Regions from separate parts of the Rossellomorea sp. KS-H15a genome, predicted to be linked through region 2. Evidence: riboswitches for the same ligand, from Rfam matches in the RefSeq annotation. Region 2 holds a riboswitch; the other holds the start of a gene.
The links. Region 2 has a riboswitch for S-adenosylmethionine ahead of M1J35_RS00085 (homocysteine synthase). Riboswitches for the same ligand answer to the same signal wherever they lie in the genome.
Positions count from the first base shown of each region.

Region 1: linked by a shared signal. The riboswitch ahead of M1J35_RS21780 (methionine ABC transporter ATP-binding protein) and the one ahead of M1J35_RS00085 (homocysteine synthase) in region 2 are both predicted to bind S-adenosylmethionine.

Region 1 is NZ_CP096886.1:4,231,264-4,235,479, reverse strand. Features, by position in the region: gene M1J35_RS21800 (YusG family protein) at 1-113, shown strand, start outside; gene M1J35_RS21795 (toprim domain-containing protein) at 291-650, shown strand; gene M1J35_RS21790 (thioredoxin family protein) at 653-970, shown strand; gene M1J35_RS21785 (SCP2 sterol-binding domain-containing protein) at 1,486-1,836, shown strand; SAM riboswitch class I at 1,949-2,055, shown strand; gene M1J35_RS21780 (methionine ABC transporter ATP-binding protein) at 2,207-3,229, shown strand; gene M1J35_RS21775 (methionine ABC transporter permease) at 3,226-3,894, shown strand; gene M1J35_RS21770 (MetQ/NlpA family ABC transporter substrate-binding protein) at 3,910-4,216, shown strand, end outside.
Region 2 is NZ_CP096886.1:17,798-22,013, reverse strand. Features, by position in the region: gene M1J35_RS00090 (trans-sulfuration enzyme family protein) at 126-1,265, shown strand; SAM riboswitch class I at 1,354-1,472, shown strand; gene M1J35_RS00085 (homocysteine synthase) at 1,757-3,052, shown strand; gene M1J35_RS00080 (homoserine O-acetyltransferase MetX) at 3,306-4,216, shown strand, end outside.

The DNA of each region.
Region 1 (4,216 bases), 200 kb from region 2:
TGACAATGGAACCGAACTTCGAAGCAAAAGAAAATAAAATTTATCAGAACTATACTTCCACCGAAGGCCATGATGCAAGGTACACGGATTGCGACGAAGGTGGATGGTGTTAAAGGTGACCCGCGGTGCCAGATTCGTGTATGGATCTGGCACCATTTCTATAAGCAATGAAACAAACCACTTGCACTATTTTTTGTAAACATGAGAAAATATGAGTAGAAAGTGGACATCATCTCTTGTTATCTGAATATACTATCCTAATCTTATTTCTGAAAGATAAGGTGATGATCATGATGGAACTTGACGAAAAGGTAATCATTGTCGAAGGTACAACAGACAAGCGGAAAGTAAGAGACATAATCAAAGAACCGATTGAAATTATTTGCACAAATGGAACGATAAGCATCACCAAAATGGACGAACTCATCGATGAGCTGTTTGAAAGGGATGTATACATCCTCGTCGATGCGGATGATGCAGGGGAGAAGTTACGTAAACAATTCAAGCGTGAATTCCCCGAGGCGGAACACCTTTATATAGACCGGATGTATAAGGAAGTGGCCGCGGCCCCGGAATATCATCTTGCCTCCGTTCTCATTGGTGCCAATATCGATGTGCATAAAGAATATCTTGGAAAAAGGATGATTTAGTTTTGTTGGAGGTAAGCCAGACAGAAGAATTAAACGAATCGATCAGATCCCATGCGTTGGAAGCCGTTTATCTATATACACCGATGTGTGGTACGTGTCAGGTCGCGGGTAAAATGTTGGAAGTGGTCGAGAAACTCCCCCAGTCATTTCATTTTGTGAAGGCGAACCTGAACTATCTGCCCCAATTTGCCGAAGAACAATCCATTGAAAGCGTCCCCTGCCTTCTTTTATTTAAAGATGGACAGGAAATGGAAAGAATCTATGCCTTTCAATCCGTCCCATTCCTATACGAAACCATCAACAAAATCCAAAACATCTAGTGGGGATAAGAGACCTTTATGAAAGGTCTTTTTATTTTGTCTTCACTTCTATTCTTCACCAGCTTTAGAAATAGGAGGAAATTGCCCTCTCAACACATATGAATAAATGATTATTAAAACGAACTAATTTGAGAAGTACATTATTAGTGTTGATTGGAGCGGAAGATGCTCGACTCCTTCGGGAATAGCGGGAAAGTTGAGACCCCGCAGGGCGAAGCACGAGGAGGCTCAACTCACGCCCCGAGGAAAGCGAGCATCTGGAGCGGAAATCAACCAGCACGATGCTGATAAAAAACAGAAAAAGTTTACGAAAGTAGTCATTTTCTTTCTACAAACGAGGACATATTTCTTGGGAAATGTTTCGAATCCCATCATTTTTTGACTGGTCATCACCCAATTTCTTACTGTTCGACAAATAAGATAAACTCATTCAAAACATGTCGAGAATGTCTAAAAGGAAAAAATACCTAAAAGTGGAATTGATACTATATAGAAGTTTCACTGGGAGGGTATTCATGCGAATCTATTTAGAGGAATTAGTAGATCAGTGTCATTCAAGGTATCACTTACGACTCTTGTTTCCGGACAGCCCATTTGTTCTTCAATTTCAATGTGAAAAGGAGCGTTATGCGATCTCCGTTTCAAACAGAGGTTGTGCTGTATTGCGTGATGGTAGCAGGCAATCGCATTTTGATATTAAGGGAAAAGAGAAGGACATGCTATCCCTACTAACAGGAGAAGAGCGATTGTCTCAACTGATTGAAAACGGCATCCTGGAAGTCAGGGGAGGATACCGCCAGCTGTTATTTGTAGAATCCATCCTCTGGCTGACAAGGTCCAGGATGAAGGAACCGGTTCAAGTTTAAAAAACATAAGAAAAAAGAATTGACACATTTCTATTTTCGATGATAGAATCTCTCTTGTAGCAAATTTTCAGAGTCTTTAACAATTCAAAAAAATTAATAAATCGATACTTTACTCTTATTTAGAGAGGTGGAGGGACGTGCCCTATGAAGCCCGGCAACCGTCAATGAAAATTGAAATGGTGCCAATTCACTCAAAGCATTTGCTTTGAAAGATGAGAGAAAGGATAGTCCTATATATGATTATGCCTTTCTGCTTATCGCAGGAAGGCATTTTTTATTGTATACGAAAAGGCTGTGGGGATTGCCCGGTATGTGCAACTGTAATTCTTATTAAAAAGGTCGTTTTACTCAGAAAGAAGGTGGAGACAGCATGATTACCATATCAGATGTGAAAAAAATCTATCAATCAAAATCTGGCCCGATTTCAGCCGTTGATGGCGTCAACATCGACATTGGCCAAGGGGAAATTTTTGGAGTGATTGGCTATAGTGGGGCAGGGAAAAGTACGTTGATCCGGATGCTCAATGGACTTGAAGTTCCCACAAATGGAACCGTGAACGTAAATGGACAGATCGTTTCCAAAGTGAAAGGGAAAGATCTTCGGCAGGCGAGGCAGTCAATAGGGATGATCTTTCAGCATTTCAATCTCCTTTGGTCGCGTACGGTACTTGAAAATATCCAGTTTCCATTAGAAATAGCCGGTGTTTCTAAGAAGGAGAGAGTGCGAAGGGCCAATGAATTATTGGAGCTGGTGGGATTAGATGGAAGAGGAGACGCCTATCCATCCCAGTTGAGCGGTGGACAGAAACAGAGGGTCGGGATTGCGAGATCCCTTGCAAATAATCCCGACGTCCTTCTCTGTGACGAAGCCACCTCTGCTTTAGATCCGCAAACAACAGATTCCATCCTTGATTTATTGGTGGATATTAATAAACGTTTAGGTCTGACCATCGTCCTGATCACCCATGAAATGCACGTGATCAAAAAAATCTGCCATCGTGTGGCAGTCATGGAACAAGGGAAGGTGGTAGAGCTCGGGGATGTTCTTGAGGTGTTCAGAAACCCTAAAGAGCAGGTGACGAAGCGATTTGTGAAAGAAGTATCACAAGTGGAAGAAACAGGGGAAACGATCGATCACCTGTTAGCACAATATCCTGAAGGGAAAGTACTGAAATTCACCTTCGTTGGTGAATCGACTGAGCAACCGCTCATTACCAGCTTGATCCGACGTTTTGACCTGGATGTCAATATCCTTCAAGGACAGATTTCCCAGACGCAAAATGGGGCTTATGGTACGCTGTTCGTCCATCTTGATGGAAACGAAGAGACGATTTCTGCAGCCGTTGCCTTCGCTGAGGAACAGATGGTCAAAGTGGAGGTGATCGGGAGATGATAGAAAATATATTTCCGAATGTAGACTGGGAGAAGATGTGGGAAGCGACTGTTGAAACCCTTTATATGACGGGGATGTCAGTCCTGATTACCTTCGTAATAGGACTGATTCTTGGGATCCTTTTATTTCTTACATCCAAGGAAAATTTATGGGAAAACAAGCTTACTTATACGGTGACCAGTGCAGTGGTCAATGTATTCCGCTCGATTCCGTTCATTATCCTGATTGTATTACTGATTCCATTCACCAAATTTTTATTGGATACCATCCGCGGGGCGAACGCGGCTCTTCCGGCCCTGATCATCGGAGCAGCACCGTTTTACGCACGCATGGTGGAAATTGCATTAAGAGAAGTGAACAAAGGCGTCATTGAAGCAGCGAAAGCGATGGGGGCGAAGACTAGCACGATCATATGGAAAGTGCTTATTCCCGAATCTCTTCCGGCTTTGGTTTCAGGTATCACGGTAACAGCCATCGCCCTGGTGGGTTATACGGCAATGGCTGGTGTCATCGGGGCCGGGGGATTAGGAAACCTCGCTTACCTGGATGGTTTTCAACGGAGCAGGGAGGATGTAACCCTTGCCGCAACCATCATGATTTTACTCGTTGTATTCGCCATTCAAATCATTGGAGACTACTTCACAAATAAATTAGACAAACGATAAGAGGAGAGAAAACAGATGAAAAAATGGTTAGCAGGAATAGTAGCAGCAACAAGTATCTTTGGATTGGCAGCATGCGGGAGTGATTCCGGATCCGGAAGCAGTGACGAGAAGGAATTAGTGGTAGGCGCGTCAAACGTTCCCCACGCGGAAATCCTTGAAAAAGTGAAACCGATTTTGGAAGATAAGGGAATCGACCTGCAAATTGAAACATATCAAGACTATATCCTTCCGAATAAAGACCTGGATAATGGTGATTTGGATGCGAACTATTTCCAAACCGTTCCATACATGGATCTGCAGATGAAAGAGAACGAATATAATT
Region 2 (4,216 bases):
CGATGAGAACCTGTTGCCCTAAAGCGATGGGTTCTTTTTCTTTATCCAGAACCTCATACTCCTCACAATCTTCTGAATATGGTACACTTTTAAAAATACATAGCTTGAGGAAGGATGAATGTGAAATGAAATTCACCACCAAGGTCGTACATAGTCAGCTGAAAGGAACAGAGGAAATCCGTAGTAAGACAACACCGATCTACCAGACGTCAGCTTTTTCTTTTACGTCTCTGGAGGAGCTTGAGGGTTTCTATGAGGGGAAGTCTCCCTATCTTTATTCAAGAACGGGTAATCCCAACACGGATGAGCTTGGGAAGATGGTAGCAGATCTTGAAGGAGCGCCTGCGGGTGTTGCCACGTCTTCCGGCTTGTCGGCAATCCTCGTGGGAATCCTTGCCGTTGTCCAGGCGGGGGATCACATCATCGCAGCGGAGGATTTATACGGAGGTACCTTCCACATGCTGAAAGAAGAGCTGAAATCATTCGGCATTTCCACCTCCTTCGTTGATTTTACGAGTGAGGAAGAAATCGAAGGAGCCCTCACTCCCGATACAAAACTTCTCTACAGTGAGACGGTGACCAATCCGTTTATGCGGGTAGAGGATATTTCAAGAATGGTAGCTCTTGCCGAAAAACACAACCTGAAAACGATGATCGACAATACATTCGCCACACCATTTCTGCGTCAACCCTTCCTTGAAGGGGTCGATTTGGTCGCTCACAGCGCTACGAAGTATATTGGCGGGCATAGCGATATCACAGCGGGAGTCGTAGTCGGAAAAGAAGAGCTTGTGAATAAAGCAAGGGAAAGGGTCGTCAACATCGGTTCCAACTTAAGTCCATTTGAAGCCTGGCTCACATGCCGGGGGGCGAAAACATTGGCACTCCGCGTCGGGACCCAGGCTCAGAACGCAGGAATCCTTGCAGAGGAACTACGCACTAATGAGCAGGTGAAGAGGGTCTATTACCCAACTGATTTATCCGAAAAAGGAAATGGCGCAATTGTCACCATTGAACTCGATGCCAGCTGCGATATCAGCACATTCTTCAAGTCCCTTGGATGGATCAAAATCATCCCGTCCCTGGCAGGAGTGGAAACAACGGTTTCCTATCCAATTGGAACCTCTCATCGTGCCCTTCCGAAAGAAGCTCAGGAAAAATTAGGCATCAACACCCATGTGGTACGCATATCGTTAGGTATCGAGGATGGGGAAGATATCGTTTCTCAATTTAACGAGGCGATTGCAGCTTCTGTTAAAAAATAAAAAGATTCTGAAAATGGTCTTGACGTTGAGGCTGGTTACCCTTTATAATTCATCTCAACGCATGAATTTTCACATTGACAATTAAATGCTCTTATCCAGAGAGGTGGAGGGACTAGGCCCGATGAAACCCGGCAACCTTCATGTACGCACTACGCGTCGCATGAAAAGGTGCTAATTCCTGCAGGCGATCTGCCTGAAAGATAAGAGGAGGACCCTATTCAATTAGACCCTCTTCTTAGGAAGAGGGTTTTTTATTTTATCCTCTTCTAGCTTCTTAGGCTTTTGCATGGGGGTTCAGCAGGAGTATGTTTGGATCTATTCAGCAGCTGATATTCTATGAAAAATCAGCAGGTGAAATCATCCTGTAAATCAGCTGCTGAAATTCTTCACAAATTCAACTGCTGAAAAAACCATCCAATTCAGCAGCTGAACTCAACCAACCAACCATCCACACCAATCCAAAAACCAAAAAACTCTAGGAGGAATTCCAAATGACCAAATCATTCGATTTCGACACACTGCTTCTTCACGGCGGCCAGGAGCCGGACCCAACTACAGGCTCAAGAGCGGTACCCATCTACCAAACGACATCCTACGTGTTCGACAACAGCGATCACGCCGCAAAGCTATTCGCCCTTGAAGAACCGGGGAACATCTACACCCGTATCATGAACCCGACCGTTGACGTGCTCGAGAAGCGCCTCGCCCTTTTAGAAGGGGGAATCGGAGCCCTGGGTGTATCATCCGGGATGGCCGCCATTTCTCTTTCCATCTTGAATATAGCCGGTGCAGGGGATGAGATCGTGGCAGCCACCAATCTGTACGGTGGAACGTACAATTTATTCTCTACGACTCTTCCGAAATACGGAATCAAGGTTCATTTCGTCGATCCGACTGATCCGGAGAACTTCCGAAAGGCGATTACGCAGAAAACAAAAGCGGTATTCGCAGAGACGATCGGAAACCCGAGTCTCCATGTCCTCGACATCGAGTCGGTGGCGAAAGTGGCCCATGACCATCATATCCCACTCATCATCGATAACACATTTGCCACACCATATGTGTGCAAGCCGATTGAGTGGGGAGCGGACATTGTCATCCACTCTGCAACGAAGTGGATCGGCGGCCACGGTACGGCCATCGGTGGAGTGGTCATCGACGGTGGGAAGTTTGATTGGAATCATGAAAAGTTCCCAGGATTCACAGAAGAAGACAGAAGCTATAATGGACTTCGCTACGCACAGGATGTAGGAGCGGCCGCTTTCATCACAAAGTTAAGGGTGCAGCTGCTTCGGGATCTCGGGGCGTGCTTAAGTCCACAGAACGCATTTCTGCTATTGCAGGGACTGGAAACCCTCCATCTCCGAATCGAACGTCACACGGAGAATGCCTTGAAGATTGCAGAACACTTAGATCAGCACAGTGGAGTTGCCTGGGTTTCTTATCCGGGTCTGCCGCAGCATCCGTCCTACGCTCTTGCTCAAAAATATTTGAAAAATGGAGCGGGTTCCATCGTCGTCTTTGGAATCAAAGGGGGCAGGGATTCAGGACGTAAAGTCGTCGACAACATTTCCCTCTGGTCCCATGTTGCCAATGTAGGGGATGCGAAGTCATTGATCATCCATCCAGCGTCCACGACGCATCAGCAATTGAACGATGAGGAAATCCGGGCCACAGGCGTAACCGAGGACCTTGTAAGACTTTCCGTAGGATTGGAATCTGCGAAGGATTTGATCGAGGATCTGGATCATGCGATTGAGGTGGCGTTGGAAACGTCCCGGGTGTAATAGTAAGAAGTTTTTTGGAAAATCTCACGTGAAAACAGGTATTAGAAGCTGGTGAGGGGGCAGCCAAAGTGTATGAAAGTGGGATATCAGAGAAAATCTGATTTTATCAGCGGTATTTGGGATATATCAGCGAAATATCGAATATATCAGCGAACGGGCTACCCGCAGTCCACTTAAAAGGAACCTGAACCGTGAACCCGAATTACCGGGGTGCCCCAACGCCCCGAACAACATAAAAAAAGGAGGTGGAGGAATGGAGAATTCATACTCATACGAAGTAAGCTCCATTACCATCCCATCCCTCACATTAGAGTCAGGCACCACATTGCACAATGTAAATCTGGCCTATGAACGGACCGGCAATAAAGAAGGCCCTGTCATCCTCGTTTGCCATGCCCTAACCGGAACCCATATTGTGAAGGGAACGAGTGAGGATCGGGGCTGGTGGGATGGACTGATCGGACCAGGATCCTACATTGATACCGATCTATACAATGTGATTGCTTTCAATGTGTTAGGGGGATGTGAAGGGAGTACGGGACCGACGTCCACGGATCCTGAAACAGGAGAACGATACGGTCCGGACTTCCCGCACATTACCATACGGGACATGGTCCATGCCCAATATGAAGCACTCCAACAGCTCTCCGTCGAAAGGATCGAAGCGGTGATCGGCGGCTCGCTGGGTGGAATGCAGGCATTGGAATGGGGAGCCTTGTATCCGACATATATCAACAAGGTATTCGCCCTCGCCGTTTCACCGGCCTTAAATGATTACGGTCTCGCCTTCAATCATATCGGGATCACAGCAATTGAAGGGGATCCCGAATTTCAAAATGGCCACTATCCTCACGGTTCCATATTAAAAGGGCTTGAGATTGCCAGGATGGTCGGGATGGTGACCTATCGTACACAGGAGTTGTTTGACAGGCGCTTCCAGCGGGAGAGGACCAATGAGCAATACAATGTGGAAAGCTATCTTGATTATCAAGGAAAGAAACTCGGAAAGAGATTTGATCCGAACAGCTATCTCACCCTCCTGAAAGCGATGAACACCCATGATATCGGGAGGGGAAGGGGAGGCACGGAAGTGGTCGCCGATTCCTATCCGTGCGAGCTGGTCTCGGTCAGCTATGAGGGTGATTTGATCTATTCTCCACAGTA